2 linked regions of the Blastopirellula marina genome follow. The protein of the gene in region 1 interacts with the protein of each later gene in a pairwise test. Links are inferred from orthologs where the notes say so. Each region holds a gene or a part of one and is shown on either strand. Other genes may lie near its edges. The genes, in order: leuS and ligA.

Region 1 (11,046 bases):
ATTCCACTCGTCGACCGGCTTGATGCACTCGCGGCTAACGTGCAGTTCGAGCTCGATCAGGTTCAAACTAGTGCCGGGCCCAATTTCGTCGAGTGGTTGTAGTTCACCAGTGATGTTCGCACCCGGCCGATCGGCCTCTTCATCGAAGGAAACAGGTCGAACTGCGCTCAGCTTCTCCTCGTTCGCTGTCCAGAACTTGTCATCCTGCAACGTCTGAGCCATGGCAGCCGAGTCAACGGTCGGTCCCTGAGGACGCGGCTGAATACCGATCGCTTCAACAAAATGCTTGTTGATCCAGCGGAATTCGCCGGCCGGGGGCGCGATACGATAGAATGCTTCCTTCTTGCCGGTCTGGGGGTCGCGAAGCTCCACGATCCCCAGCACTTCCAGCGGTTCGTCCTGGTCAAGCTTGACGTGCGTGATGTGGTGTTGGTCGCTGATTTGGCTACCGACGAAAGCAGGTGCTTCCGCCGTGCGAACATGGGCAATCCGGCGGTCATCGCCATACGAAAGATCTTCGGCCCGCACCAGGCTGAATTCATTTTCGGTCGGGCGAATGGCCAGCCAACCTCCGACATCTTCACGGTAGACATCCACGACCGTGTTCTTTTCCAGGTAGGCAGTGGGATAGTAGTTCTGCCCCGGGCCGCTACGGGTGAAGACCTGGGCGGTAGTGATACGTCCCTTGTAAGGTTCACTTGCCAATGCGGTCGCAGCGCACGGCAAAATGCCAGCAAGCATCAGCAAGCAAAGTGGTCGAAAACAGAACATAGCCGGGTCCCTCAGGCAAGAACTTGAGTCATTACCCGAGGAAATACCAAAAAAACGCGGTTGCCGGCAAGATTGATTTCAGTGCTATCGCGACCGGGTTTAGAACTTATGTCCCTTCTGAGGACCATCTTTCGTCATCGAAAGGATCTCGGGGCCGTTCTCGGTCATAAGAATCGTGTGCTCGAACTGGGCACTCAAGCTGCGATCGCGCGTGCGGACCGTCCAACCATCGGTCGGATCGAGTTGGGTTGCGGCACCTCCGATGTTGATCATCGGTTCAATCGTGAAGCAGACACCTGGCAGCAGGCGAACCGAGTGGGCAGCACGTGTCGGCACATGAGGAATCGAAGGATCTTGATGGAATCGTCGACCTAAGCCGTGCCCGACAAACTCCTCGACCACGCCAAAGTTGTATTTCTTAGCCTCTTCGACAATCACCCGGCCAATTTCCGAAACGCGGCACTCGGGGTAGATCGCATCAATGGCCAGGTACAAGCAGTCAAACGCACACTGGGTAACCTGCTTGGCTTCTGGGGTCACTTCACCAATCAAGAAGGTTTCCGATTGATCGCCGTGCCATCCGTCGACGATCGACGTCAGGTCGACGTTAACGATATCCCCTTCTTTCAGCTCGTACTTGTCTGGAATCCCATGGCAAATGACTTCATTGATGCTAGTACAGCAGCTTTTCGGGAAGCCTTGGTAATTCAAACAGGCCGGCGTGTGTCCATGATCGAGTGTGTACTCGTGCACCATTCGATCAATGGCCTCGGTCGTGATGCCAGCTTTGACATGAGGGCGCACGAAGTCCATCAGTTGCGCGTTGAACTGACAGGCAACTCGCATCGCGTCGCGTTCGGAATCAACCAGCTGAAGATGACGTCGTCCGTGAAGCATAAGGATTCAGGGGTTCGTGTTGGGGGGTCGTAATTTTGGGAAACCAGCAGTCTACCAGGGTAATCGTCTTGGCAACATGCAATTCTCGCGAAATCCTGGCACAGATTTTATCTACGAGGTCGCTATTGCGCGAACGTTCCGGAGAACCAATGGGGTCCTTGAATTGTCAGTTTTCGTGTGGACCATTAGAATCGTTACCTTCGCGAGACTGTGGGAAAGCCCTATGTAACAACATTTTGCGGCGATCCCACCCCAATCGACCCAAATTTCGAGCAGACCAAGCTGCGGGATCACCGCAAATTAGACAACTGGATATCACCCATGCCTCGCTACAATCCGGCCCAGATCGAACCCAAATGGCAAAAGTACTGGGACGAGAATCAAACTTTCCGCACGCCTGATCTCCCCAGCGGCGAGAAGCTTTACGTCTTGGATATGTTTCCCTATCCAAGTGGTGCCGGCCTCCATGTAGGGCATCCCGAAGGTTACACGGCAACCGATATCGTCTGCCGCTTTGCTCGCATGAACGGAAAAAGCGTCTTGCACCCGATGGGCTTCGACTCGTTCGGGCTTCCGGCGGAAGAATACGCGATCAAGCATAACGTCCATCCTCGCGAAACGACCGAAAAGAATATCGGCGAATTCATCCGCCAGTTGAAGATGCTTGGCTTCAGCTATGACTGGCAGCGTCAGATCGCCACGACCGACGTCGACTATTTCCTTTGGACGCAGTGGATTTTCCTCGTTCTCTTCGACACGTGGTACGACCACGACGCCGGCAAAGGCCGCCCAATTGCCGAGCTTCCGATCCCCGACGACGTGAAAGCCGAAGGGGACGAAGCCGTCCGCGATTACCAGGACGAACATCGTCTGGCTTACGTTAGCGAGGCCCCAGTCAACTGGTGCCCCGAGCTTGGCACCGTGCTTGCCAACGAAGAAGTGATCGACGGCAAGAGCGAACGCGGCGGCCATCCCGTGCAGCGGCTGCCCCTCCGCCAGTGGATGCTTCGCATTACGGCCTACGCTCAGCGATTGGAAAGCGATCTCGAATCACTCGACTGGTCAGAAAGCATCAAGCAGCTTCAGCGAAATTGGATTGGCCGTAGCGCTGGTGCGGAAGTCGACTTCTTCCTCGGCACTGCCCAGCAGTACACTCCGTGGGAGATCGAGCGTAAGAAGCTCGGCTACCCTCGCAAACCAGGCACCGACGTGCTTCGCGTTTACACGACGCGTCCCGATACGCTTTTCGGGGCCACCTACATGGTCATCGCCCCGGAACATCCGCTTGTCGATCAACTGACCACCGCTGAGCAGTCCGACGCCGTGAAGAAGTACTGCCAGGCAGCCGCGTTCAAGTCCGACTTGGAACGCACCGAGCTTGCCAAAGACAAGACCGGCGTCTTCTCTGGATCGTATGCCATCAATCCGGTTACCGGTCAGCCCGTGCCGATCTGGATCGCCGACTACGTCCTAGCCAGCTACGGCACCGGGGCCATCATGGCCGTGCCGGCGCATGATGATCGCGACTTCGAGTTCGCTCAGAAGTTCAACATCCCGGTGATTGCCGTTGTCGACCCAGGCGACAAGTCCGACATCGACCGCGACGCGGTCCTTGCCGGCAAGGCCTGTGCGACCTTCGATGGTGTAGCGATCAATTCCGGCAAATACAACGGCATGAAGACCGCCGAGGTGAAGGCGCAGATCGCTCTCGACCTCGAACAGAACGGCCTCGGCCGCGAAGCGACCAACTTCAAGCTTCGCGACTGGCTCTTCAGTCGCCAGCGTTTCTGGGGCGAGCCTTTCCCGATCCTCAAAGAGCTGGATGCCAACGGCGAACCTACCGGCAAGATCCGCGCCGTACCGGTCGATCAGCTTCCGGTCGACTTGCCGCAGATCGAAGATTACAAGCCAATCGGGCGTCCGGAACCGCCGCTTGAAAAAGCGGACGAGTCGTGGCTTTACCCGGTCATCGACGGCGTGAAGTACAAGCGTGAAACGAACACCATGCCGCAGTGGGCTGGCTCGTGCTGGTACTACCTTCGCTTCATCGATCCGAAGAACGACCAGGTCTTCGTCGATCCAGAGAAAGAAAAGGCCTGGATGCCGATCGATTTGTACATCGGTGGTGCCGAACACGCCGTGCTTCACCTTTTGTATTCTCGCTTCTGGCACAAGGTGCTTTACGACCGCGGTTACGTTTCGACACCGGAACCCTTCCAGAAACTCGTCAACCAAGGGATGATCTTGGGCGAGATCGAATACATGGGCTTCCAAACGGAGGATGGTTCGTGGATCGCTAGTAACCTCGTGAAGAAGCAGGAAGACGGTTCGCTCGTCGATGACAAGGGGAACGCGGTCAAGTCGGTTGCACTTGCCGAGGGGGATGTCTTTAAGAAGGGGGACGGCTTTGTCCTAGCCGCTAACAACGACATCCGTATCGACTCGCGTGCCCACAAAATGTCGAAGAGCCGCGGCAATGTCGTGAACCCGGATGACGTCGTGCGTGATTTTGGTGCCGATAGTCTTCGCCTTTACGAAATGTTCATGGGCCCGCTTGAAGCGACCAAGCCATGGGCAATGGATGGTGTGAAGGGGGTTCGTGGGTTCCTCGATCGAGCGTGGCGTATGCTCATCGATCACAACGCCGAAGAGGTGGTCCTCAACGCGGCCATTCAAGACGTCGAGCCGACCGAAGAGCAGAACAAGATACTCCATCGTACGCTCAAAAGCGTCACGCATGACCTCAACAACATCAGCTTCAACACGGCCATTGCCCGCTTGATGGAGTTCACCAACTTCTTCACCAAGGAGTCGACGCGGCCCAAGAAAGCGATGGAGTGGTTCGCCCTCATGCTTTCGCCGTTGGCACCTCACTTAGCAGAAGAATTCTGGCAATTACTTGGCCACGGTAACACATTGGCTTATGAGCCATGGCCACAGTTCGTCGAGTCGTATACCAAGGACAACGAGGTCGAAGTCCCCGTACAGATTATGGGTAAAGTTCGCGGCCGTATCACGGTTCCAGCCGACATTAAGAAGGATGATCTTGAAGCTCTTGCAAAGGCCGACGCTCGCGTTCTGGAACTTCTCGAGGGAAAACAAATCGTGAAAACGATCGTCGTTCCGGGTCGTCTTGTAAATTTCGTCGTGAAATGAACTTAGCATCGTTCACTGCGGTTGACGCGAAGCAACTTACGACGGATGCTTACAAGCAATGATTTGCTTCCGTTAGACTATGCCTAACAGAGAAGCCGGACCGAATATGGCAATTTGGTAAACCTATTGGAATCAGAAAAATTCTGATTCTTGAGGAAGATTCGCATCTATGACGCACGCTTGGCACGACGTGACCCCCGGTGAAGACATCCCAAGGGAATTCTGTGCGGTCATTGAGATCCCGACAGGGTCCAGCATCAAGTACGAGTTGGACAAAGACACGGGCCTTTTGCGAATGGACCGTATGCTGTATTCGGCCGTTCACTATCCGGCCAACTACGGATTTGTGCCGCAAACACTGGCCGAAGACGACGACCCGCTCGATGTGCTGGTTTTGTGCCAGGAACCGGTTGCCCCTTTGACGCTGATCACCGCCCGGGCTGTGGGCCTGATGACGATGGTCGATAGCGGCAAACTCGATCATAAGATTATCGCCGTCGCTGTGACCGATCCGGAATATTCTTCCTACAATGAAGCGATTGATCTGCCTATTCATCGCCGAAACATGTTGCGGCGCTTCTTCCAAGACTACAAGATGTTGGAAGGGAAATCGGTTGAGGTCGACGAGATCCTGCCATCGGAATTGGCTCTGCCGATCATCAACGAAGCCCTGGAACGCTATAGCGAACAGCGTCGCCGCGGATTTTATCGAAAGTAAGCGTCGTATCCTTTGCGGCGCAATAATTGCATAAAGTTGCGCGAATATTGGGTGGGGCGGATACGCATTGGCTTGCGTACTCGCGACGTAAACCGTTATCGTTCGAACGCCACCGACTAAAACATCCCCAATGCTTTTCTTCCATGGAGAGAAGGTGACCTATGCGTAATGTCATCTGCCTGGTGCTGGGCGGAGGCCGTGGAACGCGGCTGTACCCGTTGACCAAATACCGCTCGAAACCAGCCGTGCCGCTGGCGGGCAAGTACCGCTTGATCGATATCCCCCTCTCCAACTGCTTGAACAGCCAGATGAACCGCATCTATGTGCTGACGCAGTTCATGTCGGTCAGTTTGCACCGCCACATCCGCCAAACCTACCGCTTCGACCACTTCAATGGTGGTTTTGTCGAACTGTTGGCCGCTCAGCAGACTGCCAGCGAAGGTTCAGACTGGTACCAAGGCACCGCCGACGCGGTTCGCAAGAATCTGCGATACATCCAGCAGCACGGCATCGATTATGTCCTGATTCTCTCAGGCGATCAGTTGTACCGCATGGACTATCGCGAGATGCTCGACTCGCACATCGAATCAGGTGCCGACGTCTCGATCGCCGGTTTGCCGGTTCACTCGAAGGACGCCAGCGGTTTGGGCATCATGAAGATCGACGAGACCGGTCGTGTGAACGGCTTCGTCGAAAAGCCCAAGACCCCCGAAGAACTGGCCCACGTGCGAACCGATCCAGCCTGGATCGATGCCCGTGGCATTCAGTCCAACGGTCGTGACTGCCTGGCGAGCATGGGTAACTACCTGTTCAACCGCGACACACTGGTTGAACTGTTGGAAAAGACCGACTACCAGGACTTCGGTAAAGAGATCTTCCCGGCAGCGATTCGTGCGAAAAAAGTGCAGATGCACATGTTCGACAGCTACTGGGAAGACATCGGTACGATCAAAGCGTTCTACGAATCGAACCTCGCCACGCTGGCCCCGACGCCTCCGTTCGAGTTTGTCGAAGAAGACGCGCCGATCTTCACCCGTGCTCGCTTCCTGCCACCAACGATGGTCATGGAAAGCATGATCACCAATAGCATGATCGCTGACGGCTGCCAGATCGGCAAAGGCTGCACGATCAAGAACAGCGTGATTGGCCTGCGTAGCGTGATCGAAGAAAACGTCACCATCGAAGACTCGGTGCTGATGGGCTGCGACTACTACGCGACTCGCATGGAAACCGAAGCCGATGAATCGTGCGGCCGACCTCGCATGAAGATCGGTTCCGGCAGTGTCATCAAGGGAGCCATCGTCGACAAGAATTGCCACATCGGCAATAACGTCCGCGTGGTGAAAACCGACAACCTGGAAGACAAGGAATACCCGGAAGGGGTCACCATCGTCGACGGCATTCCTTGCATCGAAAAAGGTGCCTGCCTACCCGATGGCTGGACGCTGACCTAGACGAAGCGTCCTCTGACAAGATCTCTAATCCCCTCTCCCACGCAGGGAGAGGGTTACCGTGAGAGATTCTCCGCGTCCCCACTCTCGTTCAGTAATGTTTCTACCTTGGTGCGATTAATCTGAATCGCGCCCAGCATGGCCAATGGCAACGCCACGAAGTTCGCTACTTCAAACCATATCGGATACGGCAGCATCCATTGGTTAAATCCTACTGCGATCAAAAGTAGCGATCCGACTAGTAGCGACGCCACCAGGCCGCCGATCTTTCGCGAGACCCATGTACTGCTAAATAAAATCAGCGCCCACATCGGCACAACCACAGCCAGTACCCAGCCAGGGTACTTTTCGACGTGCGCGCAGATTTCCTCTTCCGTCCCCTCAAAACCTTCGGGAAACGGATGCACTACTGCGCTGAATAGCTCGACACCAATGACCAAGACAAACGCAAGTGCCAGGCCTGCGATAACACCAATCACCACGCGTAGAAACATTATCATCGAAGCCCTCTTTCCCTTCTAAATATCTAACAGTCGGCCACTACATTTCCACAACGCCGTCCGGCAACTGATCGCGAATCAGGTTTAACTTGACACCATACTTCTGCAAGGCTTTCACACCGGCGAGTACCATGAAAATCCACCCATCGAGTCGATCGCTTCTCTTCATATCTCCACTGCATGCGGATGTGGCGGTTCTCTTCCTGTTGCGACCAGGCCTTACTATCAACGCTATGCTGGCGGGGCGTCGCCCGGGAAGGAATGAGATTTCGCCCAAGCCTCCAGCGAGCGCATGTACTTTCGCCTCGGCCAAAATACTTCCGTCCGTAGTAGCGAAAGAACGACAATCGCCAAGTCCGTGTGTGCCTGCTGCTGGAAGTGATACGCGTCAATCAACTGAGCCAGGATGTGTAGGCCAAGTTTTTGGCAACGTTCACGCTCATCCTTCAAGAGTTGCAGCAACTGCTCGTCGGTCGGACGGCAAGCAGCGATGAGGCAGGCCGCGTCCTGGGGCCACAACTGATAAGCGTGGAATGCCTGAACCAGATGCGACACCAACGCGGTCGCATCTTGAATCGCGAGCTTCTCAATCAGCAGGACTTGCTGACTGAGAAATTGCGGGGCTTCGATCACACTCTGAACGAGCTGACTAGCATTCATAGGCTGGCCCTACCCGCTTTGCTATCGGAACCGTCAGGGAATCGTGATCGTCTTCATACGGATTCGCCGCTCACCTACGAGTACTTTGTCCACCTCGCCAAAGGTGATCTTCGAAGCCAGTTCGTTCAGATCGCCGTCGTATGGAAACAAGAAGACATAGCTATCAACATTGGGATCGAAGAAGCTGGAATAAGACATGTTGATCATAAGAGGGCCCAAAACTTTCCCAATCTCTTTGGTCTGATCGACACTGATCTTCTTGTGCTCTAAGCGTACGAGCTTATCCCCATAATCCTTCTCTAACTGCTTTCTAAAATCCTCACCGGATGGTCTACGACTGGGTCCCCAATTAGGCATCATGCCTGGTGGCGGTGGATTCGTCCGCCCCAAGGAGGGCTCATTGCGTTGATTCGGGGTCGATCCACCGAATGGCGGGCTTGGGTTCGGACCATCAGCCGGTGGCACATAAATCCCTTCATCGTTCGCCCCGCCTTGACTACGCGGCGGCGCGAACGCCCCCTCGCTTCTTGCCCCGCCTTGGTTTTGCGGTGGCCCAAATCCTCGATCGTTCCAAGGTGCCCCTGGGCCACGCGGACCGCCCGCTACATTGTTGCCGGGGGACGACCCCTGGCCTGAGCCGGGCGAGGCAAAAACTGTCGAGAACGCAATGATGACCACAACCGAAACGCCGACCACTCGCGCCGATCCAAGCAGAATAGGTATAAGGTCGAAGCCCCCAGGCGAGTTGCTCTTTTGCTTGGCAGGCAATGCTCCTAGCGAAGGCGCTGACGTGGCTGATTCCGAACTCGGAAAGTCGCCAAACAGATCACCCCCACCGAAAGAATCTCCTCCAAACGGATCATCTGCCGCGCTGCTGGGTATCAGAGACAGGTCATCCTCCGGAGGTGGAGTGGCCCCCTGAATCTCTGCAACGAACTTCTGCGAGCACTTCTTACACGTGACTCGCCGCCCGGCAAGTTTGTCGTCGGCAACGGGATACTTGGTACTGCAATTCGGACAGACAATATGAAGCTTGGCCATGATCACCCATTCGCAAGATCGAGATTCAATCGACCTGGATTATAGCCACCAGAATTGGCCTGCTCCACTCCATCCTTTTGAGTGCCCCATAGAAGGTTACCCCAATTCCCAACGACGAAAAAGAAAGCCCCCTCGCAATCTGGTATCGCGAGGGGGCTTTTATACATTTCGAGAGTGGCTCGGATGACTAAGGAGCCATCAACAGCTTGCTGGGGTTCTCCAGCAGGCTCTTGACGTCGTTCAGGAATCGCTGGGCCGTGGCACCATCGACCAGGCGGTGATCGTACGACAGGCTCAGCGGCATCATCAGGCGAGCAACGATTTGGTCTTTCACAACGACCGGCATCTTTCGCGAGCGGCCAACCAACAGGATGGCAACTTCCGGGACATTGATGATTGGCGTGCTGTAAGTACCGCCGATAGCTCCCAGGTTGCTGATCGTGAAGGTCCCACCTTGGATGGCCGACATTTCAAACGTGTTGCCACGAATGTCGGAAGCCGTTTGCTGAAGGCTACGAGCGATGTCGGGAATCGACATGCGATCGGTGTTCTTCATATTCGGCACGAGCAGACCACGATCGGAATCGACGGCAATACCGACGTTCACGTAATCTTTGTAGATGACCTGTTCCTGTTCCATGTCGATCGAGGCGTTCAGTTCCGGATGCTCACGCAAAGCAACGGCAACGGCCTTGATCAAAAACGGCATAGTGGTCAGCTTGACACCAGCCTCGGCGTAGTCGTCTTTGCTTTGCTGACGCAGTTCTTCGAGGGCCGTGATGTCGGCGTCGTCGAAGTTGGTAACCCGCGGAGCAGTCGTCCAGCTCTTGCTCATCTGAGCAGCGGTGACCTTGCGGATCTTCTTCATCTTCTCGATGCGAACCGGACCGTACTTGTCCTGGTTGGCTTCGCCGGTGAGCGATGGCAAAGCGCCCGTCGCAGGGGCCGCGGAAGCCGCACCCGACTTGGCGGCCGATCCTCCTTGGTTCAAATCTCGAACGGTACGCAGAACGTCATCACGTTCGATGCGACCATTGGGACCCGAACCGGTAACGTTGCGCAGATCGACACCTACTTCGCGGGCAAAGCGACGCACGGCCGGCCCGGCTGGCACGCTGTCGTCGGCGCTAGGTGCTTCGGCAACTGGGGCTGGTGCCGGGGTAACTGGCTTGGGTGGTGCCACTGGCTTAGTAGGCTGAGGAGCCGCTTTAGGTTCTTCGCGAACCGGAGCTGGCTCGACGGCCTTAACCGGAGCCGGAGGGGCTTCTGGTTCAGGGGCCTTTTCTTCCTGAGGTGGTGCAGCGACAGGAGGTGCCGAAGAACCAGCGGAGCCGGCGGCTTCCAGGGTCACGATCGGCGCGTGAACAGCTACGGTATCGCCCGTCTTGACGTGGACCTTTGCAATCTTGCCCCCTTCGGTGCTGGGAACATCGACCGTGGCCTTATCGGTTTCGATTTCGATCAGGGTTTGTCCCTTTTCGACCGTATCGCCCACCGAAACATGCACGGCCAGCACGTCTCCCGATTCAATTCCATCGCCCAGATCAGGCAGTTGTACGTCTATTGCCATGGTGAATAACCTTGCTTGGAATGCGTATTTCAAGTCGCATGGAAAAGCGGTCGTCGGCCAGGGGTCTGTCCGACCGACGATGCTGCCAATATGCCGTTAGGCAAAATATGGGTTTGGCTTTTCCGCGTCGAAGTTCAAATCTTTGATCGCCTGAGCCACTTCGGTACGCTCGATCTTGCCGGTGCGAGCCAACTCGTAAAGCGTGGCAATGACCACCGATTCGGCATCGACCTCGAAGTGACGACGCAGCGCTTCGCGAGTTTCGCTGCGTCCCATACCGTC
Region 2 (10,670 bases), on another replicon or contig:
GCCGAACCGATTTTATCGGTTTGAGCTAAGGCTGCTGAACCAAGCGGCGGTACGATGGGCAATAGTCCATCTTGATATGGAGACTCCTTCATGAGATGCGTTTCTCTCGGCTGGAGTGCCGTTGCACGGGCAACCCAACGTCGATCTTCCCAGTAGAAGCTGTCGCCCTTGATTCGAATGTCTCGGAGACCAATCGTCGAAGACGTGCCGAATATGCCACGCATTTCATAGAGAGCAGGCGTGCGAGTAGACCATAGGACAGGTTCGAGTATGGTCGCCTTCCAGGCATCTTGTGCACCTAGCTTTGACGGAACGAACTGGAATTTCGTTGTCAGGGTCTTGCCACGCGAACTGAATGGACCTTCTAAGAAGGCACTGCTAGAAAACGTAATTCCATGTTGTTCGGGAAAGCACCAGATCTCGGCCTGGATAGTCGAGGTGCTTCCCTGAATCAGCATCTCGGCGTCTCCCTCAGTGATGCAGAAAGCCATGTCCGATCATGCTTTCAAGGTCTTCAGTGCTGCCGCCAAGTGCTTCCCGGTAATGGAATCGGGATTCGCAGCAATCTCTTCCGGCGTACCCATGGCGACCACATTGCCTCCCTCGTCGGCGGCACCCGGGCCCAGGTCAATGATATAGTCGGCGGCCATCATCACGTGGATGTTATGCTCGACGACGATCAGCGAATGGCCAATTTGCAGCAGGTTTTCAAAGCAATCCAATAGCTGCACGATGTCGGCAAAGTGTAGGCCGGTGGTTGGTTCATCCATCAGGAACAGCGTACGTGCCTTCTTGGTGGTCGCCAGATTACCGGCCAGTTTCAAACGTTGGGCTTCCCCGCTCGATAGCGTATTGGCCGGTTGGCCGAGACGAAGGTAATCGAGGCCCACTTCGTTGAGCAGGTTCAGCTTGCCTTGTACCTTGGGCTGACCGCGGAAGAAGACGAACGCCTCGCGAACGGTCATGTTCAGCACGTCGGCAATGCTTTTGCCACGGTAGGTAATTTCCAGGACTTCCTTCTTGTAGCGTTGCCCTTTGCATTCAGGACACTTGACGTAGACGTCGGCCATGAACTGCATGTCGATGGCGATGTGCCCGTCCCCGTTGCAACTCTCGCAGCGGCCACCTTGAACGTTGAAGCTGAAGTGGCTGGCCGTCAGGTTGCGAGTGCGGGCCTGCATGGTTCCGGCGAAGACGTTACGGATTTCGTCGAAGGCTTTGATGTAGGTGACCGGGTTCGACCGAGGCGAACGACCAATCGGTCCCTGGTCTACCAGTACGACGTCGTCGATCTGGCCGTCGCCGAAGACATCGTCATACGGCAGGCTCTGGATATTCTCTTTCTTTTTGCGGCGGCAAAGTGCCGGGTAAAGGGTTTGATCGACGAGTGAGCTCTTGCCTGCTCCAGAAACGCCAGTGACAACCGTTAGGACCCCCAGCGGAAACTCGACTTCCAGGTTCTTCAGGTTATTGCCGCAGGCTCCTTTCAGGCGAACTCTTCCATGCGTGGCCGTACGACGGTCTCGTTTGCGGACCACGCTGCGGTGGCCGGAGAGAAACTCGCCGGTAAGGCTGTCTTCGTCCCCTTCGATTTCGGAAGGAGACCCCTGGAACATGATCTCGCCCCCTCGCTCCCCTGCCCCGGGACCGAACTCGACAATCTGATCAGCGGCACGAATAAGCGTTTCTTCGTGCTCGACGACAACCACCGTATTGCCACGATTCCGCAGGTCGATAATCGCTTCATTGAGCCGCGTAATGTCGCTCGGATGAAGCCCGGCCGTTGGTTCGTCTAGCACGTACAGCATATTTACCAGGCTCGAGCCGAGCGTGCTGGTGAGCGTGACCCGTTGCGCTTCGCCACCACTCAAGGTTCGCAGCGAACGATCCAACGCAAGATAACCAAGCCCCACAATACACAAGTACTCTAAGCGAGCGAGTACTTGTGGCAGTACCTGGCGGCAAAGGGCGCTCTCATAGGTGCTGAGGTTCAATTGGCGGAAGTGCTCTAAAGCGTCCACGATTTTCATCGAGGAGATCTCCGCGATATTCTTCCCATTAACGCGAACGGCCAGGGCTTCCGGGCGAAGGCGAGTTCCTCGACATGATTCACACATGCGAAAGCTTCGCCAGCGGCTGAGGAAGACGCGCATGTGCATTTTGTACTTGCGGCGCTCGAGCCAGGCGAAAAAGCCCTTCAGACCGCCGAACTCGCGTTCAGGTACGCCTTCGATGATCAGGTTGATTTGGGCTTCGGTCAGATCGCGGTAAGGTGTATTGATGGGGATGTCATAGTCGGGAGCCAACGCGATAAGTTCTTCCAACTCGTGCTTGTAGGCAGGCGTATTCCAAGGGGCGATGGCACCTTCGGCAATCGACTTGCGACGATCAGGGACGATCAGGTCCATGTCCATGTCGATGATGTTGCCGAAGCCTTCGCACTCGGGACAGGCCCCCAGGGGGCTATTGAAGTTGAACAGCCGCGGGTCTGGTTCGATGAATTCCAGGTTGCATGCTTCGCAGCGAAGTTGGCTACTGTAGCGAAGGCTCTGCCAGGTCGTTCCATCGATTACGACGGCACTCCCCTGCCCTTTTAGTTCGCCTTCTTCCTGGGGCTGAAGCAGTATCTCACAGACCCCGTCGCCGTGTGCGAAGCCGGTTTCGAGCGATTCCCTCAAGCGTTCGATCTTGAGCGATTCGAGCGTCAGTCGGTCGACGACTACCGAGATCGTTTCGCCATACTCAAGCCGCTTGCTGAGGGCCTCGTCCTGTTCCGGGGTCAACGAAATGGTCTCGCCAGCCACGATGGCCCGGACGAAGCCGTCTTCGCGCAACTGCTCGATGACCCCTTCGCACTCATCACTTTCGCAAGCAACGGGAAACGCGACCATCATCCGGCCGCTTCCCCCTGCCCCGCAGATGTGATCGGCGACGCGCCCCGGGGTGTCTTTGGTAATTGGCTGATTGCAGCTGGGGCAGATAATATTTCCGATCTTGCTGAAAAGAAGCCGGAGATAATCGGTGGTTTCAGTTGCCGTGCCCACCGTAGACCGGCTGGAGCGGGTGTCGTTTACCTTGGTGACAGCCAGGGCCGGGGGGATATTGTCGATCCGATCCGCTTCGGGTTTTTCCAGCCGATCGAGAAATTGCCGCGTATAGGCAGAGAAGCTTTCGATATACCGGCGCTGTCCCTCGGCGTAGAGCGTATCGAGGGCCATACTCGTTTTCCCGCTTCCACTTACTCCACAGAAGACAATCAGCTGACGGTGCGGAATATCGAGATCGACCTTTTTCAGGTTATGAACTTCGACCCCTCGGGCCTCTATCTGCAGTGTCGACAAGGTTCGCCTTTCCTCTGGATGTGATCCATCATGGCAAATGGAATTTTCATGTTACCCAGAATGTTGTTGTCAGAATACCAGGGGGGGAGGACTGTCCACTTGTTCAGGCCCTGGGGGTGGGATAAGTTTTCTTTGTTCCGAGTATCCGTGTTCCTAGAGGGAGTGAATTGGAAATGAAGATTCAGAACATCGATCAAGGCGACGCCATGAAGGTCGAAATGGATGGTGTTTCCGGTTGTCAGGTTAAACAATTGATCAGTCAAAAAGATGGTGCCCCGCTGTTTGCCATGCGCCAGTTTGAAGTCGCCCCGGGAGGATACACGCCCCACCATCATCACCCGTACGAACACGAGGTTTACGTGATCGCTGGGGAAGGCGTGATCTTGGAAAACGACTCCCCCCGTCCGATCAAAGCTGGGGACGCTATTTTGGTCGAGCCGGACGAAGTTCATCAGTTCCGAAACACGGGCAGTTCTCCGCTGAAGTTCTTGTGCCTGGTTCCCAACGCGGCCAATAACGCCCAGTTTCCGCCTGAGTGTCAGGAATAGCTCTTAGGTCGTCGTTGCGGTTACTCCAGCCCTCGCTTCGTGGGAATGAAGAAGGAAATCTTTTCATGTCGGTTGAAACGGATATTCAAAAGCTACGTGACCAGATCCGCTACCACGATCGGAAGTATTACGTCGAAGCAAGTCCAGAGATTTCGGACCTTGATTACGATAAGCTGCTCAACAAGCTCAAGGATATCGAGTCGCAGCATCCCGAACTGATCACCCCTGATAGCCCGACGCAGCGGATTGGTGACGCTCCGGTTCCGTATCTGGAGCAACATGAACATCGCATTGCGATGCTTTCGATCGACAATACCTACAGCTTGGAAGAGCTGAAGAAATACGGCGAACGCATCAATAAGCTGCTGCCCGATGAAAAGATTGCCTGGGTGGTCGAACTCAAGATCGACGGTGTAGCGGTATCTATTCTGTACGAGAATGGTGTACTGACCCGGGCACTGACCCGAGGTAACGGAACGGTTGGGGACGATATCACGCATAATGTTCGCACGATCGCCGACGTGCCGCTTAAGTTGTCCGGCGATGACGTGCCACCGGTACTGGAAGTCCGGGGCGAAATCTACATGACCAACGCCGACCTGGTGAAGCTCAACGAGAAGCAAGCCGAAGCAGGCCTTCCAGCCTACAAAAATACCCGTAATGTGACGGCCGGGACGATTCGTTTGCTTGATCCACGCATCGCCGCAGAGCGAAACCTGCGGGTATTCTGTCATGGCGTCGGATACGTCGAGGGGCTTAAGGCAGCCTCGCATACCGAGTTCCTACAAGAGTTGAATTCGTACGGATTGCCTGCGACTCCGTTTGTTAAATCGTTTGTCGATTTCGAATCCGCTATCGAACACTGTCAGGAGTTGATTGAGTCGCTTCATGAGTTGGAATTCGAGGTAGATGGGCTCGTTCTGAAGGTCGACCGCTTCGAACAGCGTGAACGACTCGGCTCGACCTCCAAGAGCCCTCGCTGGCTGATCGCCTACAAGTTCGAGAAGTATGAAGCGACCACCAAGGTCAACAATATCGAGGTCCAGGTCGGCAAAACGGGGGCCATTACACCGGTGGCAATTTTGGAGCCGGTCGAGCTTGCCGAGACGACCGTTTCGCGGGCAAGCCTACACAACGCTGACGAGATCGAACGTAAAGATGTTCGTATCGGCGATGTCGTTGTCGTCGAGAAGGCAGGCAAAATCATTCCGCATATCGTTCGCACTGAAAAACACGAACGAAAGGAAGATCTTCCCCCCTTCCCTTTTCCAACTGAATGCCCTTCCTGCGGTACGCCTGTGGTTAAGGATGAGGGAGGCGTTTACATTCGCTGCCCCAACTGGCAAGGATGCCCGGCCCAGATCAAAGAACGCATTCGCTACTTTGCGACGCGAAATGCGATGGATATCGAAGGCCTGGGGGACAAGCTGGTCGACATGCTGGTCGACGAGAAGTTGGTGAAGACATACGGCGATTTGTATCGACTTACTTCGGATCAAATCGCCGCCCTGCCCCGCATGGGGAAGAAATCTGGCGACAAGCTTGTTGCCGCAGCCATGGAAAGTAAATCACGCGGACTTGGCCGCCTGCTGAACGCCCTTTCCATCCGCCATGTAGGTGCCCGAGGCGCAGAGCGTTTGGCCCTACACTTCGGGACGATCGACAAGTTGGTGGAAGCTTCGGAAGAAGAGATTGCGGAAATCGAAGACATTGGCGGCGTGATCGCCAAGAGTGTTCGTGAATTCTTCCACGGAGAATTCGGCAAGGAGACGATCGAAGATCTCAAAGGCGTCGGTGTTTCGATGGAAACTGCCAAGCGAGGTGAAGATGCCGGGCCGGCGGTTTTTGGAGGAATGACGTTCGTAGTGACAGGCACACTGGAGAAATTCACTCGAGACGAAATCGAAGAACTGATTCGAGCCCGAGGTGGGAAAGCGTCAGGAAGCGTTTCCCAGAAGACCAGCTACGTCGTTGCCGGCGACAAGGCGGGAAGCAAGCTCGAAAAAGCTCAGGCATTAGGTGTGACGGTTCTCAATGAGCAGCAGTTCGCCGATCTGCTAGAGGAAATGGACGCTGCGGCAAATTGATCGTCCGTGAACTGGGTTGGTTTCAAACCGATCGATTTGTTATCGTCACGCACAGTTTATGGAACAACAGTCGGTTCACAGGCAAGCACCGCCGTGAACTGAAATGCTAGCGTCGCAAGGATGCGTCAAATGCGCGTTTGTGGATTCACAATTCTGCGAGACGGTGTACGCTTCGGGTACCCGTTTGTGGAGAGTATTAAGTCGGTATTGCCACTGGTCGACCGGTTCGTCATTCAGGTCGGGGATTGTTCGGACAATTCGCTGGAAGTCTTGAAAGCAATCGGCGACCCGAAGATCGATATCGAAATCACGCCATGGGACCCTGAAATGCGGAAGGCCGGCGAAGTGTTGGCCTATCAGACCAACCTGGCGATGGACCGTTGCGATGGTGACTGGTTTTTCTATATCCAAGCGGACGAGGTGATCCACGAGGTCGATTACCCTGTCATTCGCAAGGCTATGCAAGACAATTGGCACAAGCCATGGGTCGACGGAATTCGCTTTCGGTATCTACACTTCCGGGGTGACTACAGCATTCGCGATCCGCTGGGTTACCGCCGCCAAGTGCGAATTGTGCGGAACGACCCTCAAATTCGTAGCGTTGGCGATGCCTGTGGTTTCGGAAAGAATGGACACCGATTGAATTCGAGCCTGATTAACGCCCGAGTCTTCCATTACGGGTATGTCCGTCCTCCTAAAGCCATGGCTGAGAAGGCTGCTCAATTCCAGCAGTTCTACGTCTTTGACAAGAAGGGAAAGCAGGTCCGGAACATCAAGGATCGACCCCTCGAAGAAGTCGGCGAATACATTTACGACATGCAATCGTGTGTTCCCTATAAGGGAACTCACCCTGCTCTGATGGCGGATCGTATTGCCGCAAAAGACTGGGAAACGCCCGAGTTTTCGCATGTCCCGCTTTGGCGCAACAAATTCTGGTGGCATGGTCGACTGAAGAAGGCCATTCCTCAACTGTTCAATCCCAAGCAGCCGCGAGTCGATCATACGGCGAAGAAGTCGGAGACAAACTCTGTTTCCGCCCAGCCAGAGTCCCAGGCGAGAGCAGCCTAAAGCTATTTGTTGCGATTTCAACGCAAACCGACATCGATATCGGTTTGCCGTTGATACTTGCAGAGCAACAGGTCAACAAAGTAAAGGCCATCTAATTCAGTTGAATCAGATGGCCTTTTTTGATTCGTGGTGGAGTGAACCGCCTGGTTCGACTACTTCGCGGATGGTTCGATGTCTTTCAGCGAACGTCCGAGACGCTTTCGGCTACCGGTCCGAGTGCTGGTGCTGCTGGAATTCGAGGCATTACTGATCTTCTGCGTCTTGGCATTTTGCAGGAAGCTCAGCATGTTGTTTTCAGAGCCTTCGGCTTCGGTTGGCATTCCGATTTCTTCCACGGCGTCTGAAACGCCCAGCAAGACAGCCGACTTGACTCCGTTACGCATCCATTCAAAGAAATTGAAGTTGTTGCTCATAATCCAAATACCTTTTCTTACCGCCCGAGACTTATGTGGGCGCGAAGGGTACCAGGATGGTTGTAGCGGGTCTAGGGCAAAACCTCGGCAACAATACAACACAACGCTTCAGCTTGAATGCTGTCAAAGATGCCTCTTCCAACGGAAAACGCACTAGTAATTCATTCGCTACAACCCGAACCGTCCTATATAAATTTAAACTGGGCAATCTGAAAAGACCTTCATGCTTGCATAAAGGGTGACGATAACCACTGCTATCGTACGGAAACGATTAGCAAATCTAGGATGAATGCTGGCCGCAGGAGGCAGGTGGACGATGAGCGACGGTTATCGCAACTTCGATGGGGAAGAGCACGCCTACGAACCTTATAGTTGGGGTTCTTTTGCGTTTGGGATCATATTAGGCGTGGTCCTGGTCTACGTCTTTGCCGTTCGGCCTTCGGAAGAACAGCTCCACGATCTCAACATTCGCGTCTCGCGTTTGGATCGCTCGGTCGAAAAACTTAGCAAAGCCGCAACCACGATCAGTGGCACGAATGATCTGTTGGCTTCATTGGAAGAACAGAAGCAACTGACGCAGCGCGTTAGCGCGGTCAACGATCAGCTGCTGGCTCAGTTTCAACGTCTAACGGCCATGGAACTTGCGATGCACGAGGCTGAGGTCACGCTCGATCGTATCTCGAGTCTCCATGATCGTGTTGCCAGTCAGTATCCTGCCGCGATTCAGGCAGAGCATGCGTTCAATCAGTCGGCCAATCTGCACTCGCAGCTGATCCTGGCCCAGGGGGATGTTCGCAAGGCAAAATTGACGCTGGCTGATCTGGTCAACTTGCAGGATCGACTCGTGTTGCAAGCACAGCAAGCGAAGCAGGCAGACCTGGTTTTGCAAAATGTTTTTGCGATGCAGCAAGAGTTGGTTGATGGGCAATCTCGCACGAAAAAAGCCCGTCAAGTTGCCAATGACATGATCCAGATTGAAGCCGACTTGATCTGCCAGATGGGAGATTCCCAATTTGCGGTTCAATCTTTGGAGCAACTTCTGACGATGCAGAAACAATTGAATCGCGCCGGACGCGATATGGAGGAAGCGCAGTCCACCGTGGGGGAGCTCCTCGCTCGACTTGGATCCCCGACGCCAGCTTCGTCTCCGTCCTCGCCAGTCAGTCCGTGGAAGGTGATTCAGAGCCTGACCAGCCAAGTGAGCCAGCAGCGATTGTTGCCGATGAACCAGTCGGAATTACAACGCCTTGCCCAGCACTTGACTCAGGGTGCACCCCCTGTTGTTGCCGACCTTGTCGCACCCAGTGCTGTGAAGGTCCGCTAAAGAGATGGATTCGACGATTGTGTCGATAGGCTCACCCAAAACAATTGCAGTTTGATACGGCGGCACGGAGGTCATAAGTCCTTGTACGCCAGCATTAAGAGCGTCCCTAGCTGCTTGCAGCTCGGGACGCTCTTTTTTTTGCACATGGCTCATTCATTGCGCTAACGATTGGTATTGGCAACAGGTCAGAATTTCTTTATACGACTCCTCTCGGTAATTGCCCACCTTGGAGTCCGACAAGGAAATTCCCCGAATGGGATGGATCTTTCCACATTCGATCTTAATTGTGTCCCTGATCTCGCTTACGACGCTAGCGTCGTATTCGCATGCTGCGGATAGCGAAGACTTCGATGGGATCGGACTTAGCTACTTCGAGCAGTCCTCTGTTGATAAATCAGACTCTGAATTCGTTCATTACCTGATGCCTGAGGATGATGTGCAGTCCTTTCTCACATCTGTCTTAGAGTTACCGCCTCTGCCAGAGTTGCCCAAGCCGAAGCCAGAAGAAGAGAAGCCTGTAGAGCCTACGCCAGAAGAGGTGGAAAAGCCGAAAGACGCCAAAAAGGATGAGAAGCCGAAGGAAGAGGAAGAAGATACATACGGCTACTTCGACTATGTTCCTTACGGCCAGTACTACCATGTCGACTACTGGTTCGGCAAAGCCAAGTGGAAGAACAGTGCTGAACTGGGCCTGAACGGTCAGACAGGTAATACAGAATCCAATAGTTTGCGTGTGGGTGCTAAGATCAAACGAGAAGGGGATGCGACTGTCTTTTCAGCGGATATCCGACACCTGCGTACGAGCGACAAAGATGGTCTGACGCAAAACAACGCCTATGTGAAACACAAGTTGGAGTGGCCGCTGAAGATTCACGAGAAATGGTCGTTGTTCGAAAAAACGGATGTCGAATACGATGAATTCAAAGCCTTTGACATGCGGTTGGTGTTCAACGGCGGTGTCAGTTACAAGCCATATAAGACCGATGCAACCGACTGGACATTGTCGATCGGTTCTGGTTTTTCACAGGAGTACGGAAGCCCACAGAAGGGGATCATTCCTGAAGCCACTTTGGGCTCAGAGCTAACCCATCAGATTACCGAGAAGCAGTCGTTTCAGATCAAATTTGAATTCTTTCCAGCATTTGAAGCAAACCAGGGCTACCGTAGCGTGACCGACGCGAGTTATACGATCGCTCTGGATCATGGGCTTTCATTGAAGCTTAGTGCGGAAGATCGCTACGATAGTACGCCAAATAATCGCAAAAGAAACGACTTGGATTATGCCTGTTTGCTGATCTGGCAATTCTAAGTTGGCTTGAACAACCGCTTGGCGCATCGGCTGGAAGGTTGGTTTATACTGGGGTAAATCGGAACACGTTTCTCGTCCCCATTACGACCTTCCTTGGAGCCCTCCTCGATGCGTATTCTGTCGTTGTCCTGGTCTTTCTTGCTTTTATTTGCTCTTTCTACCTTAACCTTCGCCGACGATGCCAAGCTGAAGGCCCTGATTATCGATGGTCAGAATAACCATGGAGTCTGGCCGAAAACGACGCAGATGATGAAGTCGTACCTTGAAGGATCCGGCAAGTTTACGGTCGACGTCGCAACTACTGGGAAAAACTCGACCGAAGGGTTCGCTCCCGAATTTAAGAACTACGATGTAGTCGTCAGCAATTACAACGGCAAACGATGGCCCAAGGCTACCGACGAGGCATTCGTCGAGTACGTGAGAAATGGGGGCGGGTTCGTTGTCGTTCATGCCGCGAATAATTCGTTTGGCGACTGGGACGAGTACAACCGTATCATCGGACTAGGGGGATGGGGTGGACGCAACGCCAAGAGTGGCCCCTATGTTTACTTCGGCAAGGATGAAGAACTCGTCCGCGATA

The links.
Region 2: the proteins of leuS (region 1) and ligA interact in binary tests that used the Escherichia coli proteins (3 or more experiments, as listed by UniProt). The link is inferred for Blastopirellula marina from one-to-one orthologs.

The regions. Positions count from the first base shown.
Region 1 is NZ_PUIA01000094.1:80,277-91,322, forward strand. Bases 1,649-5,024 are described here. They hold leuS (leucine--tRNA ligase), read left to right. Parts: upstream 1,649-1,989; coding sequence 1,990-4,824; downstream 4,825-5,024. Other genes in these bases: map (type I methionyl aminopeptidase), read right to left, coding at 1,649-1,668; C5Y96_RS26280 (inorganic diphosphatase), read left to right, coding at 4,994-5,024. Also shown: C5Y96_RS26265 (hypothetical protein), read right to left, coding at 1-771; more of map, read right to left, coding at 871-1,648; more of C5Y96_RS26280, read left to right, coding at 5,025-5,542; C5Y96_RS26285 (glucose-1-phosphate adenylyltransferase), read left to right, coding at 5,704-6,996; C5Y96_RS26290 (hypothetical protein), read right to left, coding at 7,050-7,493; C5Y96_RS28025 (hypothetical protein), read right to left, coding at 7,534-7,662; C5Y96_RS26295 (hypothetical protein), read right to left, coding at 7,725-8,153; C5Y96_RS26300 (zinc-ribbon domain-containing protein), read right to left, coding at 8,187-9,194; C5Y96_RS26305 (2-oxo acid dehydrogenase subunit E2), read right to left, coding at 9,382-10,764; aceE (pyruvate dehydrogenase (acetyl-transferring), homodimeric type), read right to left, coding at 10,861-11,046.
Region 2 is NZ_PUIA01000051.1:83,010-93,679, reverse strand. Bases 3,466-6,465 are described here. They hold ligA (NAD-dependent DNA ligase LigA), read left to right. Parts: upstream 3,466-3,954; coding sequence 3,955-5,976; downstream 5,977-6,465. Other genes in these bases: C5Y96_RS16550 (glycosyl transferase), read left to right, coding at 6,106-6,465; C5Y96_RS16560 (cupin domain-containing protein), read left to right, coding at 3,515-3,889. In the rest of the region: C5Y96_RS16570 (hypothetical protein), read right to left, coding at 1-491; excinuclease ABC subunit UvrA, read right to left, coding at 498-3,341; more of C5Y96_RS16550, read left to right, coding at 6,466-7,044; C5Y96_RS16545 (hypothetical protein), read right to left, coding at 7,197-7,457; C5Y96_RS16540 (hypothetical protein), read left to right, coding at 7,774-8,781; C5Y96_RS16535 (YdiY family protein), read left to right, coding at 9,035-10,090; C5Y96_RS16530 (ThuA domain-containing protein), read left to right, coding at 10,199-10,670. UniProt on the Escherichia coli protein: DNA ligase that catalyzes the formation of phosphodiester linkages between 5'-phosphoryl and 3'-hydroxyl groups in double-stranded DNA using NAD as a coenzyme and as the energy source for the reaction.